2 regions of the Solibacillus sp. genome follow, and region 1 is predicted to be linked to the other one. Evidence: predicted binding sites of a transcription regulator. Region 1 holds the regulator's gene; the other holds the start of a gene.
The links. The regulator LexA, encoded in region 1, represses DNA repair genes until DNA is damaged. The targets are predictions, from matches to a motif close to CGAACATATGTTCG.

Region 1 (11,194 bases):
CAATGAAATCGGACCAATTGAAACGAAACGTGAAGGGAAAAAACCGGGTCTGCTTCATGCATTTGCGGAAATTGAAAAACAGGTGGAAAAAGGGCGAATCGGTTTTAAACGTAAATATGTACGTTGTTAATTGTAAAGAGTTAAACCTTGTTTTTTAACAATACAATTGTATAAACTAAAATCAGGAAATTTCAAGGAGGCTTATTACATGAAAAAAAGTATTGCTATCGATATGGATCAGGTGCTAGCAGATTTTTATTCGAAATTACGTGTTACGTATAACGAGAATTTCGGAACAAATTTTACAGATGAAGAGTTTCTTATGACGACACAGCGTGATTTGCCTCGAGAAGATGCAAAAAAATTATTTGCTTTATTAAATGAGCCTGACTATTTCAGAGATTTAAAAGTACTGGATGGAGATGCAATTGAAGTCATTCAGGAACTGCAGGAGCATTATGAAATTTTTATTGCGACAGCTGCAATGGATGTACCGGGTTCATTTACAGCGAAATACGATTGGCTGATGGAGCATTTACCCTTTATTAAAACACAGAACATTGTGTTTTGCGGAAATAAAGCTGTAATACATACCGATTATTTAATTGATGACAGCCCACGCCAGCTTGCAGCATTTAAAGGAACGGGCATATTGTATTCGATGCCGTACAATCGATCAGAAGAATGTTTCATACGTGTTCAGAACTGGAAAGAAATAAAACAGTATTTTATAAAACAAATGGAAATTGTATAAAAATAAAGGGTTGCGGTTGTGCAATCCTTTTTTATTTTTTGTAGTCATTTAGTATAACGAAATAGTATAATTTAAATTATTGGAATTATCTACAAACTATAAGGGGATAAAAAGAATGAAACCGATTATTGGATTAACAATGTATGATTTTGACAAGAAATTGGATATTAACAACGCATATTTAACTTCCATTGAACAAGCTGGAGGTATTCCGATTTGTATACCGAATGCTACAGAAGAAAACGTAGATGCATTATTAAATCTAATTGATGGCCTCGTATTAATTGGTGGAGCGGATATAGATCCGTTGTTGTTTAATGAAGAGCCGCACCGTCATATCGGAAGTGTTGTACGAAAGCGGGATGACAGCGATCTTTTATTAATGAATGAAGCCTTTAAAAGACAAATGCCTGTTCTCGGTATTTGCCGCGGACAACAGATTATGAATGTCGCATTTGGGGGGACGATCATTCAGGATATACCATCACAAGTAGAAAACACAATTTTACATAAACAAACTTCAAAGCGCGGGGAATTGGCACATACCGTTGAAGTAAAAACACCAAAATTTAAAGAAATATTTAAAGAAGACTCATTTCGTGTAAATACATTTCACCATCAATCGGTTGGAAATCTCGGGGAAGGGCTCGTTGTTTCGGCTGTCGCTAAGGACGGCATCATTGAAGGGATTGAACATGAATCGCATCCATATTGTGTCGCGGTGCAATGGCATCCGGAAGAATTGGCTCCAAACGGGGATGTATATGCACAGCGCTTATTTAACAGTTTTGTAGAAGCATGCAATAAATAAATATAGGCTCAGTCATTCGCGGCTGGGCTTTTTGTTTTAAAAATAAAAAGCTTGCCGATTATATTAGAATGGCAAGCTTAATAATTAATGGATATTTCGATAGAGGCCGACTACTTTACCTAAAATAGAAACTTGGTTGACAATGATTGGCTCCATTGAGCTATTCTCAGGCTGTAGACGGAAATGAGTTTTTTCTTTGTAAAAGCGCTTGACAGTCGCTTCATCGTCTTCCGTCATTGCTACGACAATCTCTCCATTGTTCGCAGTAGACGTTTTTTTAACGATAACATAATCCCCATTTAAAATACCGGCTTCAATCATGGATTCTCCCATAATTTCAAGCATAAACAATTCCTCTTCCGGTGAGCCGTAAGCATCCGGCAACGGGAAATATTCCTGAATATCCTCGATTGCGGAAATAGGCAGACCAGCTGTAACTTTACCGATCAACGGAACATGAATGACACCTTGTTTCGCAATGTTCATCTCTTCCTGGTCCAATATTTCAATGGCACGCGGCTTTGTAGGATCACGACGGATAAGCCCTTTACTTTCTAAACGAGCTAAATGCCCGTGGACAGTTGAACTGGAAGCTAAACCTACTGCTTCTCCAATTTCGCGAACTGATGGCGGATAGCCTTTAGAACGAACTTCCTCTTTTATAAAAGTTAGAATAGCTTGCTGCCGCTTTGAAATTTTTTGTGTCAACTAACTCACCTCTTTATCATGCTATTTTTCTTAAAGTAAGTATAGCAGTATGCGAACACGAATGCAAACATAAGTTCGAAAAAACGGTTGACAAAAACATATGTTCGTATTATTATGAGAACAAATATTCCGAACATACATTCGAAAGAGGGTTTTTCTAATGAAAAGAATTAAATTAAATGGCTTCACATCAATGTTTCTACTATTCTCTATACTTATGATTGCTTTATTCATGATGCAGGATGATAAAATTGAATTATACGAACACGTAAGCATAGAGCACGGTGATACTTTATGGTCGTTGGCAGAACAATATCGTGGTAAAATGGCTAAGCATGATTGGATCAATGAAGTAAAAAAGGAAAACGGAATGCTGGATGAAAAAGTTGTTTTAGGACAAGTATTGGTTGTACCTGTAGAAAAAGATTCACAATACATTGCTCAGCTGAATGAATCCTCCGATATGCAATCGATTAAAGTAGCGAGAGGGAACAATGATAAAAACTAAAGCAGTAATTTATTGCCGTGTCAGTACGGATAAAAATACTCAGGAAACATCACTAGTGCGTCAGCAGGAAGAACTGACAAAATATGCAAAAACATTCGGCTATAAAGATGTGGAGATTTTCATGGATCAGCATAGTGGATATGATGTCGATCGAGACGGATTGCTCGATATGCTTGACTATATGAAAGAGTACGGTATTAAAGCATTATTTGTACAGGACGAGACACGTTTAGGTCGAGGAAATGCCCGTATGGCAGTGCTTCACCTACTGCAAAAATATGAAGCGACAGTATATACATTAAACGATGCAGGTCCAGTCATATTAAACGAAATGGATACAATGCTGCTTGAAATTTTGGCGATTGTAGAAGAATATCAGCGCCGTATGCATAATGCAAAAATCCGCCGGGGAATGCGCCGCGCTGTAGAAAATGGCTACCAGCCGCAAAATAATTTAAAAAATCGTGGCAATATTGAAGGGCGTGAACGAAAAGAAGTGCCTGTCGAAGAAATTGTTCAGCTTCGCCAGAAAGGTTTAACATTTGCGGAAATTGCTACGACTTTGTCGGGTTTGGGAATTTCTATCAGTAAAGCGACCGTACATAGAAGATATATTGAATATATGGAGCGACTTGAAGAGTAAACACTTGTTTTCAAGTCGTTTTTTTTATACCTTTGTAGTAGGTAGGAAGAAAGGTGAGATTCAAATGTTATCAAAAGAAAAATTAGCTCGCATTAATGAGCTTTCTAAATTAGCGAGAGAAGGTAAATTGACTGAAGAGCAGGCGAAGGAACGTACAGCACTGCGCAAAGAATATTTAGATACTTTCCGTACTACAATGCGCGATACAATCGAGCATGTGAAAGTAATTGATGAAGAAGGCAATGATGTGACACCTGAAAAATTAAAACAAATTAAATCACAGAAGAAATTCTTAAACTAATTACATTTCATTAATATGTCACAATTAATATAAAGTATGACATATTTTACGGGACGTTTTTAGAAATTATTGTTTTCTTGTGGAAATTTGTCTACACTATAAAATGTATAAATATCGTACGAGGAAAGGATGTCACATAATGACACAACAGATGGATCAGTTAGCAATTAACGCAATCCGTACACTATCAATTGACGCAATCGAAAAAGCAAATTCGGGTCACCCAGGTTTACCAATGGGTGCTGCACCTATGGCCTATACATTGTGGACGAAGCAATTACGTCACAATCCACAAAATCCTAATTGGTATAATCGCGACCGTTTTGTACTATCAGCTGGACATGGTTCCATGCTTTTATATAGTTTATTGCATCTAGGCGGCTACGGTTTAGAGATGGAAGAGATCAAAAACTTCCGTCAATGGAATTCAAAAACACCGGGACATCCTGAATATGGTCATACAGTTGGTGTAGAAGCGACAACTGGTCCATTAGGACAAGGTATTGCAATGTCAGTAGGTATGGCTATGGCTGAACGTCACTTGGCAGCAACATACAACAAGCCAGGTAAAGACATTGTAGACCACTATACATTTGCTCTTTGCGGTGACGGAGATTTAATGGAAGGTGTTGCTGCAGAAGCAATTTCTCTTGCAGGTCACTTAAAATTGGATAAATTAATTGTACTATATGATTCAAATGACATTTCACTTGATGGTGATTTAGAAAAGTCATTCTCTGAAAACATCCAAAAACGTTTCGAATCTTACGGCTGGAACTATTTAAAAGTTGCAGACGGTACAGATATCGCGGAAATTAATTCAGCTATTGAAAAAGCGAAGCAAAATACTGGCGGCCCAACTGTAATCGAAGTGAAAACTGTCATCGGTTTTGGTTCTCCTAACAAATCTGGTAAAGCTGATTCACATGGTGCGCCACTAGGGTTTGATGAAGTTACTTTAACAAAAGCTGCATACGCTTGGGAACATGAGCCATTCTTCGTTCCAACTGAAGTATACGATACATTTAAAGCGGCAAGCGAAGTGCAAGGTGTACAAGCAGAAGCAGCATGGAACGAATTATTCGAAAGCTACAAAAACGAATATCCGGAACTGGCTGCACAATTTGTAAACGCAATGGATAACAAATTACCGGAGAATTTTGCTTCTGAATTACCTGTATATGAAGCAGGTACTGCAGTAGCTACTCGTTCATCATCTGGTGATGCAATCAATGCAATTGCAAAAACAACACCATCATTCTTCGGTGGTTCTGCTGACTTAGCAGGATCAAACAAAACAACAATTAAAGGCGCTGGCGATTTCTTTGCTGAAACTCCGGAAGGCCGTAATATTTGGTTTGGTGTTCGTGAATTTGCAATGGGTGCTGCGCTGAATGGTATGGCATTACATGGCGGTTTAAACGTATTTGGCGGTACTTTCTTTGTGTTCTCTGACTATGTACGCCCAGCAATTCGTTTATCTGCATTAATGGGTTTGCCTGTAACATATGTGTTTACACATGACTCAATTGCAGTAGGGGAAGATGGTCCTACACATGAGCCAATCGAGCATTTAGCATCATTACGTGCAATCCCGAATCTATCAGTGATCCGTCCTGCTGATGCAAATGAATCTGTAGCAGCATGGAAATTAGCTGTAGAGAGCAAATCAACGCCAACTGTATTAGTATTATCCCGTCAAAACTTGCCGGTATTAGATGTTGCAACAGAGACAGTATACGATGGTGTTGAAAAAGGCGCTTATGTTGTTTCAGCTTCATCTAAAGAAACTCCGGATGTCCTGTTAATTGCAACAGGTTCTGAAGTTGGCTTGGCAGTAGAAGCGAAAAAAGCATTGCTAGCAGAAGGAATTGACGCATCTGTTGTATCAATGCCATCAATGGACCGCTTTGAAAAACAGTCGAAAGAATACAAAGAATCTGTATTACCTAAAGCTGTGACGAAGCGTTTAGCAATTGAAATGGGAGCATCACTTGGCTGGCATAAATATGTTGGTTTTGAGGGCGATGTATTGGCGATCGATAAATTTGGTGCATCGGCTCCAGAGAAAATTGTGTTAAAAGAATACGGCTTCACAGTAGAAAATGTAGTTGCGAAAGTAAAAGCACTTTAGTTCGAAGCTCAAAATGTCACTTGTCTACTATGGCAAGTGGCATTTTTTCATTTATAGATCATTCAGAGGCGGGCCAATCGTTTAGAATGACAAGAAAAAAGCTTTGGCAAAAAGAGCAAATTCAGATACAATATGCCCATACAAATAATTGGATAACGTGCGATTTTCCTGAAGGAATGGTACGATAATAAAGAAATATGGAAGTATCAGATGAAGGATGTGGATGAATAATGACAGCAGAAAATAAGCAAAAAGAAATTACTACATATATCGAACAGACACTTTATTTCTTATCGAATAAAGCAGACCTTGAAAAATTCCAAACAATGCTTCAAAAAAATATCGATGAAAAAAGAGCTTCCTCCACGTCAACGACTGATTTTTATGATCGATTAATGTTAAATATTGCGTATTACGTGGAAAATAAAATGGCATGGACAGATCTTGTTCGGGAGACATTCAGTTCAGGAAAAGTGCCAGCCGTTTCTTATATTGAAAATGAATTGATGGCACAGCAAATGCAAATCCGCAATAGTGTCGGAGAGAAAATGGACGATTACAAGAAAGCATTCCATCAGCAATATGAAGCATTAAAGGTAGAAGATGAAGATGTGATATACGATTATGCGTATGCATCCGTAGAGCATGCATTCCGTATTGATTTTTTAACGGTTGCCTGTGCAAAAAATGCAAATATTTTAACAGAAGGCGATATTGAAGAAACAATCAAAATGCTGGATGGCTATATGGCTTATTACACGGACCAGCTTGTCAATAAAATGACGCTTTCTTAAAAGGAGATTTAAAATGAACACACCATTTATTTATTTACACAAAGCACCTAAAGTCGAGGCAGATAAGCAACCTGCGATATTCTTGCTGCATGGTTTAGGGAGCGATGAAAACGATTTACTGCAACTTGTTGATTCGTTTTCAACAAATTGTCATATTTTTAGTTTGCAAGGACCGATTAAACATCGTCCCGGCTTTGCATTTTATACATTTGAAGAAGAGGGCAAGCCGAATCGCGCCATCTTTGATAAAGTGCTGAAAGGTATTGAATTATTTATTAAAGAAGCCATTTGGGAATTCAATTTGGATGAACAGCAAATTTATGTTGTTGGTTTCAACCAAGGGGCAGCGATGGCACAGTCACTTGCAATGGTGATGGGCAATGCCATTCGTGGAACAGCAGCATTAAGCGGTTATTTACCGGAATTTGCTGCGCTTGAGTACAGCAAAAAAACGATGGATAAATCAAAAATCTTTATTTCTCACGGAGAATATGATTATGATTTTCCGATTGAATGGGCAGAACATGCCGTTCGTTTTTTCAGTGACTATGATACGGACGTAACATTCAGAACTTATCCGGTAGGCCATGGAGTGAGTGAGCAAAATCTACACGATTTAATCGCATTCTTATCAAAAGATTTACCGGACAATTTAAACTAAAGAAAACAGCTGACGGAAGGTGATTTACTTCCCGCCAGCTGTTTTTTTCGTGTCCAGCAATTGTTCTGCTTCGGTAATGGACATCGGTTTATAGAAATAATAGCCTTGACCAGCAGGACAGCCAAGTTGTTGAAGCATTGCCAGTTGTTCTTCAGTTTCAATTCCTTCGGCAATGGGACGCATTTGAATGTTTTTAGCCAATTGGATGATTGTTTGCACGATTGCATACATCCCGGGTTCATTCATTGCACTGACAAAGCTCCGGTCAATTTTGATTTCAGAAAAGGGCAGCTGCGGTAAATAACTTAATGAAGAAAAACCAATTCCAAAATCGTCGATTGAACATTCAATGCCCATAAATCTTAGTTGATTCAGAATCTCTTTTGCATTTTTAAAGTCCACCAACTCTATGCTTTCCGTTACTTCCAGTTTTATATATTCCGGGGGAACATTATATTGGTAAAATATATCTCTTATATTTTGAAGGAAATCCGGATCGTAAAAATGGTCCGGAGAAATATTGAGCGCAATTGGTAAAATCTTTTTGTTCTCATTTATACGATTTTGAAGCCAGACAAGGATCTGCTTAAAATTCAGTAAATCAATCGCTTTAATTTTTCCGGTTTGTTCAGCGATCGGGATATATTTTACCGGTGAAATAAAACCAAGTTTGCTCGAATTCCAACGAGAGAGTGCTTCAAAACCTTCCACTTCGATTGTCTGGAAGTTAATCTTAGGCTGCAAATAAACTTCGAATTCTTCATGTTGAAGCCCATAGGCCAATTGATTGAGGATATCCATTTCTTCCGTCAATTGTTTCGTACTATTGTCTTCATATACAGCATAGCTCGTCCCAGTTCGCTTCTGTGCATTGGATAAGGCGATATCAGCCTGGTGAATGCTCTGCTCGACTGTCATCGACTGATTAAAGACCGTATAACCAATTTTTAATGTAATATAGATTTCTTTACCATCGATAATATAAGGTAATTGTGTTATTGATTCAAGAGGCTGATTATAGGCAAGGAAGCACTCATTTTCGTCAACTTTTCCGAATATGAGTGAATTTGAAAATCGTGCAATCAGTGAATCACTTTTCGGGATATATATTTGCATACGATCTGCCACTTGTCGGAGTAAATCGGCTCCGGCGTTTCTTCCGTATAAATCAACGACTTTATTAAATTCAGTAGGATGTAAGATTGCAACCAATCCCGAGTTGCCAACATTAATCCATTCTGATAATTCAGATTTGAAGTAATGGAGGTTTGGTAAATTTGTTTCAACATCAAAAAAGGCAAGTCTACTAAGCTCAATTTTTTGTTCAGCATATTTTATTGCCAATTGAATCAGTAAAGCCAATCGATTTAAGTAATTAATATCGATTTGCTTTAACTCTGTCGTATCCTGATTGAACAGGGTCAAAATGCCGCTAACTTCATTTTGAGGAGTTAAAATCGGCTTTGTCCATGAGCCTTGAACAAAATTAAGATGCCAATGTTTAAAAAGATCTAGATGTTGATCTTTTTGAGCAAAGTCCTTTAAATAAACTGCGTTCGAATTCAGGCTAGTATTAGGAGTAATTTCCAATATATTAAGTTCATTAATAATTTCCAATGGCAATGAATGTGTGCCTACCGATTTAATTTCAAAATTTTCATCAAAAATGTGAATGGCACAGTAGACATCGCGAATATAGAAAAGTTCAATTTTCTCGGTAATTAAATTTAAAATCGACTGCAGGTTATCTTCATGATCAATCGCTTCATAAACTTCATGCTCCAGTTTATAAACCATTTTATTTAACTCTGCTTCCGTTGTATCTTCGCAAGTTAATAAAATATACTGAATCACTTTGTCTTCATTTCGAATCGGATGCAGTGTAACCGAGTTCCAAAAAGCCGATCCTTCTTTCGTATAATGCAAAATCGTAAATTTTTTTGCTACACCTGATTTTAAATGTAAATTAAATTCTTCAATAGATATTTCATTGGTTCTATGTCCATTCAAAATATTGATATTTTGATGGAGCAATTCATTCATTTCGAAAGATGTGAATTTTAAAAAAGGTGAATTAGCATGTAAAATAGGTAAATTTGCCTCATTAATATCAATGATGAGCGATCCTTTCGAAAGCTGGTTACTTAAGGTTTTTAGCCAATTAAATAATCGGTCTTTTGATAGGGGTATAAATTGATCAATGGTCATTCTAACTTCCCCTTTAAAAAGTAGTGTGTATTTTAACTAAAGTATAACAAAATTCCTATAAATTTAAAGTGAGATTATATTAATATAAAAATATTCCTTATAATTGAGACTAAAGAACTTGGTGAAAAATAGATTTCATTAACTATTTTAGCGCAAAAAAAAGAAACCAGTAAATATGGAATTTACTAGTTTCTGTTAACCTTATTTTCGATATTCGTCGATTTTAGTTGTAATTTTATCTTTAACATCAGCAACTCTTTCCTGTGCTTCTCCTTTTAGCTGATCGCGCTGACCATCCAATTGTAAAGATGGATCATTTGTATTTTTACCGATTTCTTCTTTTACTTCACCTTTAATTTTGTTTCCTGCACCTTTTAGTTTATCTGTAAATCCATTTGACATAATATGACCTCCTAAAAGTTTAGATGGTAATTCTATTCCCTCAGTGTATGAATACTAAACAATTTGGATAGAAAAGCCGGATTAAAGCAAAAATAATGAAAATAATTAATGTATGTAGGCATTATACAAGTGATGAAGAATTTCCTGACCCTCTTCTTTTATAAGTATTTGACCATCCATTTTCATGGATACTTTTGTTTTTGTCTCATCCATTGTGCCACTGTTAAATGAAAGGATTATTTCTACTTCGCCATTTTCTTTTAACTGTTCTCTTTGGTTCCCTGAAAATGAATGCTGGGCGAATAAACCGTTATCTTGCCAATTACCTGTGATTTTTAACTGCTGTGTTTTACCGCTGTCGTCATAATCCCATTGAACATCGCGTAATATAGTTTTAAATAAGTCGTTAATAGTAAAAGTATGATTGTCGAATTTGATTTCAGTAGCTCGAATGGAATGGACATCGATTGAAATAGCTGAAGCAGCTTCATTTGCCTTTGAATTAATACCTGCTGCCGCCTCTTTTAAATCCGCTACCGTCTCACCACATCCAGCCAATAAAATTACAGTAAATAATATTAAACTAAATCTCCTCATTAGAATCCCTCCAATGCTGTCATTTCATTCATCTTACTAAATTGTGGTAAAAGATTCGCACCGATTTTGAAACAAATTGTGAAAGAATTGTAACAGTCCGTTAATTTGTTGTTTAAAGATATTCTTTTCTGAAATTGTTTGCATTGTTTGTTCATGAATAACGTTCGCAACTCTGGGTATGATTAGACATAGATACGAATCGCTTGGCGCTGAAAAGTCCATCATCTAAAAAATCGAAAGTGAGTGATTTTATTGCGGATTAATGATGAATTGCTAGACAAACTTGGAATTTACTTTGTTTATCATGAAGTGTATAACAAATATGGCATTACTTTTGAGAGCTTTGTTGATCGCTGGACAAGAGGAATTCTGGAAATATAGTTTTGCGTGAGCAGTGAGAAGTATGAATGGAACATAAATTTATTTCTTATGCTGAAAAAGATGCGACCTGCTGGGAGGACGTGTCTTTTTTTCTGTTTTCTTTTTGGAAAAAGTTGTTTACGATGAAACTAACTACATAAACAACTAAAGGAGAACAGACAATGAAAGTACGTGAATTGGGTATATCGATTGGGCAATTGCCTCCAGGGGATAAAAACTGTATTACCGATATTGAAGGTGTAAGTGTCGGGCATGTAACATTGGATTATCCGTTAAATGATTCAGGTGATGC
Region 2 (11,194 bases), on a different contig from region 1:
ATGTAATTTCAATCCCATGTGTCGGGCAATACGGTTTTCCGATACGCGCAAAAAGCAGTCGCAAATAATCGTAAATTTCTGTTACTGTTCCGACAGTCGAGCGCGGGTTACGGCTCGTCGTCTTCTGGTCGATCGAAATCGCCGGTGACAGCCCTTCAATTGTATCGACATCCGGCTTGTCCATCTGCCCTAAAAATTGTCGTGCATATGCAGACAATGATTCGACGTAACGACGCTGCCCTTCCGCATAAATCGTATCGAATGCCAATGAAGATTTACCGGAACCTGAAAGCCCTGTCACAACAACAATTTTATCGCGAGGAATTGTGACATCAATATTTTTTAAATTATGCGCTCGTGCACCTTGTACGACAATTTCTGTATTTTTCACATTGTTCACCCTTCTGCTTTCAATTCAAATATCATGTCACGTAGTTCAGCCGCGCGTTCAAAGTCAAGCGCTTTTGCGGCTTCTTTCATTTCAACTTGCAATGTTTCAACAAGCTTCTCCAGCTCTTTTTTCGTCAGCTTTTTACCGCCTGTCACTTTTGTAATATATGTTTCTTCCTGTTCCGCAGCTTGTGTTGCGCGGATAATATCAGGAATCTTTTTAATAATCGTTTTCGGTGTAATACCATGCTCTTCATTATACGCCATTTGAATTTCACGACGGCGCTTCGTTTCACCGATCGCCTTTGTCATTGAATCCGTCATATTATTGGCATACATTATGACATGACCGTTCGAGTTACGTGCAGCACGTCCAATTGTTTGAATGAGCGAACGTTCCGAACGGAGGAACCCTTCCTTGTCCGCATCCAAAATCGCGACAAGTGATACTTCGGGAATATCTAGACCTTCCCGTAATAAGTTAATGCCGATCAGCACATCATATGTTCCTTTACGAAGCTCCCGGATAATTTCGATCCGTTCCAGTGTTTTGATTTCCGAGTGCAAGTATTCGACTTTCAAGCCCATTTCTTTTAAATAGCTCGATAAATCTTCAGACATTTTCTTCGTTAATGTCGTGACGAGTGTCCGTTCATTACGGCGGATACGCTCATGGATTTCATCGATCAAATCATCAATCTGTCCTTCAATCGGACGGATATCAATTGTCGGATCAAGCAGCCCTGTCGGACGAATAATCTGCTCCACCATGTCCGGTGTATGTTCTAATTCGTATGGGCCCGGTGTTGCCGATACATAAATCGCCTGGCTAACTTTAGACTGAAACTCGTCGAACATAAGCGGGCGGTTATCCAGTGCGGACGGCAGACGGAAACCATGCTCAACCAATACCCCTTTGCGAGCCTGGTCCCCATTATACATACCACGTACTTGCGGTAATGTAACATGGCTTTCATCAACAACAAGCAAAAAATCTTCAGGGAAGTAATCCAGTAATGTATATGGTGTCGCCCCTGCTTCACGCAATGTTAAATGACGCGAATAGTTTTCGATACCTGAGCAAAAGCCCATTTCCTTCATCATTTCCAAATCGTAGTTTGTCCGTTGCTCCAAGCGCTGTGCTTCCAGTAATCGGTCTTCCGAACGCAATGTTGTAAGACGCTCCTCCAGCTCTTTTTCGATATTTTCAATGGCGACTTTCATTTTTTCTTCGCGGGTAACGAAGTGGGATGCCGGGAAAATGGCTACGTGCTGACGGTCCCCTAAAATTTCGCCTGTCAGTGCATCCACTTCACGGATACGGTCAACTTCATCACCAAAAAACTCGATACGGATACAGTGTTCATCGCGTGAAGCCGGGAAAATTTCGACAACATCCCCGCGTACTCGGAAAGTACCGCGTGTAAAGTTAATATCATTACGTTCATATTGAATGTCAACTAGTTTCCGCAGTAGCTGATTGCGCTCGATTTCCATCCCTGTACGAATGGAAACGACCATTTCACGATATTCTTCCGGATTACCGAGACCGTAAATACACGATACGGATGCGATAATAATGACATCTTTCCGTTCAAATAACGCAGTCGTTGCCGAGTGGCGCAATTTATCGATTTCTTCATTAATACTTGAATCCTTTTCAATGTACGTATCGGTTTGCGGTACATATGCTTCCGGCTGGAAATAGTCATAGTAGCTGACGAAATACTCAACCGCATTGTCCGGGAAAAATTCTTTGAACTCACTATATAATTGGCCGGCCAGTGTTTTATTGTGTGCCATCACGAGCGTCGGCTTATTCACTTCTTTAATTACATTGGAAATCGTAAATGTTTTACCCGTACCTGTCGCCCCAAGCAATGTCTGGTGACGCTTGCCTTCTTTAACCCCTTGTATGAGCTGTTTAATCGCTTCCGGCTGATCCCCGGCAGGCTGATAGGCGGACTTTATTGTAAAAGTTTCTGTCATATTCAGATTGTCCTTTCTGTCGCTTATATTATCTTCTATTTTAACATACCCGTTTTTAATTTACGATAAAATTGCGAACGTACATTCGAATTTTGTGTGGTTGAGTTTTTTTAGGTTGGCTGTGTTTATTAGAGCTGTGGTGGCGGATATTAGAAAAGTGCGGTGACTTATTTGAAGATTGGGACCGGTTATTTGAAACTCTTGAACACTTATTAGAAGAATTATCCTTTTTATTAGAAAATAACCAATTTATTGGAACTATTTTAATTTTATTAGAAACTTTCCATCACTTATTAGAAAACAACTACAACCCGCCGCTTGCCCATAAAAAAAAGCCACCTGGAATAGGTCGGCTTTTAGGAAACGGTTTCCAATAACTCATTTAACTCTGTAGTATAGCTGTGAAATGCTTGTTCGTTCTTTTGATCTAACGATGTATCGATAAGTAACTTTAATTGTTCAATACGTTGCATCCGCTGCAACCGACTAATAAATAAATCTAAATAAATTTCATTCAATAGCTTCTCTGCATGATGTTCAGTGGACTGCTGACTAACCGCTTTTAAAAAGTCTGTATACGAATAATATTTATCCATCGATATCACCTCGACCTCTTTTAACCATTATAAGTTAAAAATCATATAATTTGCAATATATTCTGAAAAATTATCATATGACAGAATTTTCTAAATATAATGTTGATTTTTAGCAAATTATGCAGTAGTTTAGATGTATAGTGAAAATTTAAGCGATTAAAAAAGTAGGAAAGATAGGGGATACAAAATGATTAGTAATTTAACACAAAAATCCAATTACATTATTTCTAACTCCACCTTTTGTTTGAAGTCCTATCAGCATCGAGATAAAATTCACACTGCCATATTGGACAAGTACGGCCAATCTACTTCTCCGTATAAACCTTTAAAAATCATCCGCGATACGTGTCGTCTGCATGGAAGTTCCTATGATGCCAGCAAATATCAGTCGAGGCGATTTTTCGGAGAGAATAAACATAAATTGCCGATAATGGTGGCCTATGATTTCGGGGATCCGTGCATTTTATTCCCGCTATTTTCGCCGTTTTCACCTCAAAATATTTGGTTATCCTTGAATCCTATTATTAATATTAGTGAAGATGGTGATAAAACGCTCGTAACTTTTGTGGATAATACTGAAATTAGTCTGGACATCAATATGAAATCCTTCAACCAGCAATATGTACGCGCTGCGATGTACTATAAATATCTGCTGTTACAGCGCAATGCCATCTTATAAGAGCATCAGCTATTTTTAAAATATTCAGCAAGAAGTAACTCACTTTGATTACGAAGGCGAATATTCGAATATCTTCTGCACTCCATGATTCCCCCAAAGTAAAAATGATACTCGGTAAACAAATCATCCGTTTTGCCTCTTACTAAGCGCATCTGATGAAGTTTAAAATAGTCCTTCGTTTCTTTTAAGTCATGCTCTATTTTGATACGTACAGCATCGATTAATTGCAAATAGGGATTTTTAAATTTGAACGGACTTTGCTCCACAATTGAGTAATCCTTCCCAAGAATAATTAACAGCAACGGCAAATAAATCCCAGCCTCATAATACGGAATCGTTTTAGAAGGAATTTGCAGCATACGAATACCTCCAATTAATAAGAACGTTTGTTCGTATATGTATTTTCACATATTTTTTTAAATCTGACAAGTGGAAAATTATTACTTAGCTTAAATTTCACTAAAAAAAGCCGCGCCTTAGCATTTCAATACTAGGGCACGGCTATTTTCAGTTACGAAATACTTATTTCTGATGAGCATTCGGACGAATACCCGCCGGAATCGGATTGACGTATGCACCTTTCGTTTCCGCCAAGAGCTCGCGTTTCGCCTCTTCAATTAACGAAGGATTTTCAAGTAAATCCACCGCTGTTAAAGCCAGCACTTTCGCTGCATATAAAAGCCCTTTATGTGCAAGCGACGTTTTGCCTTGCGATACAAGCTGCCACGTATGCAGTGGTGTGCCGAATACGAAGCAAGGAGCGAAAAATTGCCCTGTCGGTACAACCCAGCTTACATCTGCTACATCAGTCGAACCCGCCATTGTATAGCTGGACACTTCATACGGTACAATTTCATTTAAAAATACACCATCAACATATGCTTGTTCTAAATCAAAAGATTGAGATCCGGCCAATGTCGTTACTTCATTTTTGGCTGCTGCGATTTCATCCGCCGTAAGCGTACCAACCATTTCTTTCGCATAGTCCATTTCAGAACCGCTGTATGCCGGCAATCCTGCTTGCTGCAAGTTTTTAAATAGTAGACGGTTCAATAGATCGTTCGGTATATAATTCGAGCATGCTTTGTCAAACTTCACTGTTAATTTAGTTTCCGTCATTAAAGCCGCACCTTCCGCAATTTTTACAATGCGCTTATAAATATCATCCACTTGCTGAATGTCTTTTCCGCGGATTAAATAAAGCACTTCTGCATTTGCCTGGACGACATTTGGCGAAAGGCCCCCCGTATTTGTTACGGCATAATGCATGCGAACATTTGACGGAACATGCTCACGCAAGTAGTTTACTCCAACATTCATCAGTTCTACTGCGTCAAGCGCACTGCGTCCTAATTCAGGCGCATTTGCAGCATGGCTGGCCACGCCTTCAAACTCAAAATATACTTGATAGTTTGCAAGCGACGAGAAGCTGAAAATACTTGCAAATGAATTCGGATGCCATGTAAGTGCAATATCAACATCGTTAAATACACCTTCACGTACCATGAAAGTTTTCCCGGAGCCGCCTTCTTCAGCAGGACAGCCGTAATAGCGAATTTGTCCTTGTAATTCACCGCGCTCAATTAAATCTTTTAATGCAAGTGCTGCCGCAATGCCTGCTGTTCCTAATAAATTGTGTCCGCAGCCATGTCCGTTCCCGCCATCAATAACCGCCTGACGCGTTGCACTTTGCGACACTTGGCTTAATCCCGGGAGCGCATCAAATTCCCCCAAAATTCCGATAACAGGGCCAGCTGTTCCATATGTAGCAACAAATGCCGTATCCATGTTTGCAATGTTTTCTGTCACTTGGAACCCGTGCTGACGTAAAAATTCAGTTAATAGTTCTACCGACTTCTGCTCCTGAAAGCGTGTTTCCGCAATATCCCAAATCGAATTTGACAGTGCAATAATCTGCTGCTCGTATTGCATAACTAATTGTTCAATTCTGTTTTCCCGGACGGTACTGTTCATCTTGTCATCTCCTATTACAGTTTTAATAATGTATTGAGCCATATTTTTAACGCTGGAAGCATGTCTTCTTCGCGAATATCAAATTTTTCGTGGTGATGCCCTGCCGCAAGATCTGTACCGATAATCGAATAGGTTGCCAAACCGCCATTTTTTTGAATGCGATCCATAAAAAATGTGGCATCTTCAGAACCTGAATTAAAGTCGCTGTATTCCTCATACGGAATGTGCAGATCATTGGCCACATCAGCTAAAATCGCACTTAGCGCTTTACTTGAAGGAACGCTCATCGCTTCCCCTACTTTTTTCAATGCGACACGAACACCATACATTGTTTCGATCCCAGCAAAAATCTGCTTGACCGCATTTTCATAAAACGCATTAACCTCTGTCGTTTCGCCGCGCACTTCCAGCTCCATCTGCGCCGTTGACGGAATAACATTGCGGCCAAGACCTGCATGCAATGTTCCGACATTGATTCGGTGACTTCCCTTGCTATGCGGCGGCAAACTATGCAACGCGACTGTTGCCTGGGCAGCTGCCAACAATGCATTTCTTCCTTCTTCTGGAACACCTCCCGCATGTGCTGCTACGCCTGTAATTGTCGCATCAAACTTTGATGTAGCCAAAAATCCTGCCGAACCTGCAATAAACTTTCCGGCTTCTACCCCTGTTCCAATATGAAGCGCAAAGAAATAATCGATGTTATCAAACAAAGGTGATTGAACGATAGAAGCCGCCCCGCGCACCCCTTCTTCAGCAGGCTGGAAAATAATTTTAATCGTACCGCTGAACAGGTCGCGATGCTGCATAATTTGTTCCGCTAATCCTAAGCCCATCGCAATATGGCTATCATGGCCGCATGCATGCATGAACCCGTCATTTTGCGATCGAAACGCTAAATTATTCGGTACATGATCTGCTTCCGTTGATTCGAAAATAGGAAGTGCATCAATGTCGACACGGAAACATACGGTCGGACCAGGCTTGCCTGTTTCCAGAACTGCTAATACACCTGTATAGCCGCCTTCCATTTTCGACAGCCATTTTTCATTTGCACCGGCATTTTTGGCTGCATCATAAAATCGTTCGATCATCGCCTCGCTCGGTAATCCCATCCGTTCCGACACATTCAGCTCTTTACCGACATACAGTTTGTATCCCCATTCTTCCAGCAAGTCCGCAATGCTGCTCGTCGTATTAAATTCCAGCCACCCTGGTTCCGGATATTGGTGGAACTCTCTACGCCAGCCTATCAGTCTTTGTAAATATGAATTTGATATGTCAATCATCTGTTTCCCTCATTCCATTTATAATTTGTAATAAATACCCGGCCCAATCGGTATATTGAAAATTACGAAAATTAACATTAGCAAAATCCAGAAAATCAAGAAAATGATAGTATACGGAATCATTAATGACATCAATGTTCCAATTCCAGCCTTTTTATTATACACCTGCATAAATCCTAAAATGATCGCAAAGTAAGTATTTAAGGGTGTGACCATGTTCGTCGAAGATTCCCCAATACGATACGCTAACTGAATGAATGCCGGATGGTACCCCAGCACTAGAAACGTCGGCACGAAAATTGGTGCAACCAACGACCATAAAGCCGAACCACTAATAATAAATAAACTTAAGACAGCTACTAACAGCACGAACAGAATAATCGCAAAAATATTCGTTAAATTGATTGCTGCCAGGAAGTCCGCTAAATGTACAGCCATCCATGTCGCAATGTTAGACCAGTTAAAGTACCCGATAAACTGACCGATCATGAAAATCAAAACGATATAGCTCGATAAATCTTTAATCGCTTCTGCCATAATATTCGGTACATCGGCAGCTTTCTGGATTTTTTTCGTTGTTACACCGAATGTAATCCCAACAACAATAAAGAACCCTAAAATGATTGGTATAATCCCAGATAAAAACGGTGAACGTAAAATCGTTCCGTCATCGTTCAATAGTGCCGAGTTTGGCATGAGTATTAATCCAACGATAAATGCAATGTATAATAGCGCCGCAATTCCTGCATTACGCAACCCTTTTCCTTCAAGCTCCGAAATATCCGTGCTTTTTGCGATTTGATCACCTTTATATGTGCCAAGACGCGGCTCAACAATTTTATCTGTAATAATCGCACCTAAAAATGCTAATAAAAATGTAGATGCAATCATGAAAAACCAGTTATCCAACGGTGTCACAATAAGTGTATCGTCAAGCCCTTTAACAACTTCCGTAGTAATACCCGAAAGCAATGCATCTGTTCCTGCAACCAGAATGTTGGCAGTAAAACCAATCCCCGCCCCTGCAAGACCTGCCGCTAAACCAGCTAACGGATGGCGACCTAAAGCTAAAAACACAAGTGCCGCTAATGGTGGAATAACTACAAACGCTGCATCGGATGCAATATTTCCTAAAATACCGATAAACACAACCATAAATGATACGATGCGTTTCGGTGTCTTTGAAATCGCTTTTGTCATCACAGCAGAAAACAGCCCGACTTTTTCAGAAAGCCCGATTCCGAGCATCATCGCTAATACTAAACCTAATGGCGCAAAGCCGGTAAAGTTTGTTAAAGTATTAGTTAATATGTATCGTATACCTTCTTTAGAAAGCAGACTTTTTACAACAACTTCTTCCCCTGTAGTAGGATGCATAACAGCTGCTTGCATCGTACCCAGCACCAACGATACTGCGATTAAAACTAGTGTTAAATAAAAGAATAGCATGAAAGGATGTGGTAACTTATTACCCGCCCGCTCAATCACATTTAAAAATTTATTAAATGCCCCATTGTTAGTCGTTTTTACTTGCTCCATTAGTTCGCCCCCTTATTTAAAGACAAATTATTTCACTGTCCTTAAATAAAAGATTATAATAAACTGATAAATATGACAATATTTTTTTTTAGAGAAAAGGAGGATTTGCGTTGAAGATCTGTGTTTTTTCAACAAACTATTCTTACAGCTGGCTACAAAACATCCACCAGCTACAAATCGAAAATGTGGAATATGATATCGTGTTTTATGAAGATTTGCCCCATTTAACCGAGGTTTTCAGAGAAAATTATACAAAATATACGGCTGTGTTATTTAGCGGACAAATTCCTTATTTACATATCAAAAAATATTGCCCTGCAGAATTTGCAACAATGCCCTCGCAGTTTATTGACATTACAGAGCGAGATTTATATTTTACTTTGACAAAGGTACAATATGAAAACCCAGGCTTTCGTTTTAGAGACGCGCTGATCGACTTTTTGTACGAGGAAAACAATTATTTAAGCCTGAAAGAATGGTTGCCTGAAGAAGATTTCCCTTACACTTTAAGCACATCCATTCAGGTATTTGGTGAACCGAACGCCTATGAACTCGTAGCGAAAAGACACTTGGAATTGCTGGAAGAAGGGAAAATCAAATATTGCTTTACACGTTTAACAAATTTAAATACGTATTTCTCACATAATGATGTCATCCCAATTTTAGTGACGCCTTCGTTAAAAAGCATGGAAGCGGCCGTACAAAAACTATTAAAAGAAGTGGAAGTGCATAGCTTAACAAAAAGTCAGGTTGTATGTGGGCATTTGCAATTTAATTTCGTTGAAAATGATCTTTTGGAAAATGAATACCGCCAAGTAGCGCTCTATAAAGCCATTCTGGATTTCAACCGCACGTACGGCTATTCACTACTTATTTATCGCTCATCACTACACAATGAAATTATTACGAACTTTTCGGATTACATACGCATTACGAATGATGAAACAAAATGCTCATTGGCCTCCTTCTTACATGAACATGTCCCATTTAAAGTAAAAATCGGCTGGGGGATCGGCAAAACATTGGCCATTGCCCAAGCACAGGCGGAAAAAGCTTCAAGCTATTGCCAAAAACCATTTACAGAAAGCTATCGCATCAATAAAGAAGATAAACTACTCGGACCACTCGATGGCACGAATGTATCCTCTATTGTGGAACAGACACATAGTTTCCTTGAAGAAATCGCCAAAGAAACAAATATTTCAGTTTTCCAGCTCGAAAAACTATACGATATGATGCGGACTTACGATAAAAATACATTCACAGCAGAAGAAGTGAGTGTACATTTATCGGTTTCAACACGCACAGCGAACCGGCTATTGAAAAAATTGACCGAATATTCCTATGCAGTAATTATCGAAACTTTAGCGACCCCATCAGGAAAGGGGCGTCCCAAAAACTTGTTTGATCTACGTCTCGAACAACTAGATGAAACAGATTAGGATAATAGTGGCACGCTGATAAAAAGGGGCTAATTTCGAAGCTGCAGTGGCTAATAGAAGCAGCGGGTTCTACTTTTGATGGGAAGAGTTCTACTTTATGCATGAAAGGTTCTACATTTCATGGGAAACGTTCCACTTTCGACAAAGAAGATTCTACTTTAGAACCCGCATTGGTTAATAAAAACAGCGGGTTCTACTTATGACGATCCACAATGCGATATTAAAAAATTACCTGAAAAATAAAAAACGAAGCCATTCGGAACAACTAAAAAATTGTTCCGAATGGCTTTAAAATATTAATATGAAATTTTAGATCGTAAATAGGCAGTAATGAATATATCAAGATCGCCGTCCATTACAGCGCCTACATTCCCTGTTTCTGCACTTGTACGGTGATCTTTTACCATTGAATACGGATGGAACACATATGAACGAATTTGCGAGCCCCAGCCGATTTCCTTCTGCTCTCCACGAATTTCATCCAGCTGTGCTTGCTGCTTTTCAATTTCCAGCTGATACAGCTTCGACTTCAGCATTTTCATTGCTGCATCACGGTTTTTAATTTGCGAACGTTCAGACTGACATTGTACAACGACACCTGTTGGAAGATGGGTAATACGTACTGCAGAGTCGGTCGTGTTAATATGCTGACCACCGGCACCAGTTGCGCGGTACGTATCGACTTTCAAATCTTCTGTTCGCACATCGATTTCGATCTCGTCATTAAACTCTGGCATAACATCACATGATACGAACGATGTATGGCGGCGGCCTGAAGAATCGAACGGTGAAATTCGAACTAAGCGGTGTACGCCTTTTTCCGCTTTCAAATAGCCGTATGCATTATGACCAGAAATTTGCAGTGTAACCGATTTAATGCCGGCTTCATCGCCAGGCAAATAGTCGATTGTCGTAACTTTAAAGCCGCGCTTCTCTGCCCAGCGCGTATACATACGTAATAACATCGAGCCCCAGTCCTGTGACTCTGTACCGCCTGCACCTGGATGCAGTTCCAGAATGGCATTGTTTTTATCGTATGGTTCTGATAAAAGCATTTGCAGTTCGAACTCTTCCATTTTTGTCTGGAATTCAACAAGTTCTTTGCCTAGTTCTTCCTGCAATTCTGCATCTGGTTCTTCACGCAAAAGCTCCAGCGTCATTTCGAGGTTTTCCTGTGTATCGACTAATTCTTTGTATTCATTGACAACTGCTTTAATGCCGTTGCTTTCGTTAATAATTGCCTGTGCACCGTTCTGGTCGTTCCAGAATTCGGGTTCAAGCATAAGTTCATCTAGT

Region 2: uvrB (excinuclease ABC subunit UvrB) is a predicted target of LexA. The motif match lies at 2,454-2,467, and genes of this name have one in related genera.

The regions. Positions count from the first base shown of each region.
Region 1 covers NZ_JBELZM010000002.1:197,734-208,927, forward strand. The annotation lists gene ABS917_RS03095 (DNA alkylation repair protein) at 1-130, shown strand, start outside; gene ABS917_RS03100 (5' nucleotidase, NT5C type) at 209-754, shown strand; gene ABS917_RS03105 (gamma-glutamyl-gamma-aminobutyrate hydrolase family protein) at 870-1,565, shown strand; gene lexA (transcriptional repressor LexA) at 1,650-2,273, opposite strand; gene yneA (cell division suppressor protein YneA) at 2,434-2,781, shown strand; gene ABS917_RS03120 (YneB family resolvase-like protein) at 2,768-3,424, shown strand; gene ABS917_RS03125 (DUF896 domain-containing protein) at 3,489-3,725, shown strand; gene tkt (transketolase) at 3,865-5,859, shown strand; gene ABS917_RS03135 (DNA helicase) at 6,090-6,653, shown strand; gene ABS917_RS03140 (alpha/beta hydrolase) at 6,667-7,314, shown strand; gene ABS917_RS03145 (EAL domain-containing protein) at 7,339-9,522, opposite strand; gene ABS917_RS03150 (CsbD family protein) at 9,724-9,924, opposite strand; gene ABS917_RS03155 (23S rRNA methyltransferase) at 10,030-10,521, opposite strand; gene ABS917_RS03160 (DmpA family aminopeptidase) at 11,064-11,194, shown strand, end outside.
Region 2 covers NZ_JBELZM010000009.1:30,894-42,087, forward strand. The annotation lists gene uvrA (excinuclease ABC subunit UvrA) at 1-391, opposite strand, end outside; gene uvrB (excinuclease ABC subunit UvrB) at 397-2,379, opposite strand; gene ABS917_RS10350 (IDEAL domain-containing protein) at 2,736-2,975, opposite strand; gene ABS917_RS10355 (competence protein ComK) at 3,163-3,654, shown strand; gene ABS917_RS10360 (YhjD family protein) at 3,660-4,013, opposite strand; gene ABS917_RS10365 (M20 family metallopeptidase) at 4,177-5,628, opposite strand; gene ABS917_RS10370 (amidohydrolase) at 5,643-6,917, opposite strand; gene ABS917_RS10375 (AbgT family transporter) at 6,936-8,456, opposite strand; gene ABS917_RS10380 (hypothetical protein) at 8,567-9,898, shown strand; one part of gene prfB (peptide chain release factor 2) at 10,195-11,194, opposite strand, start outside.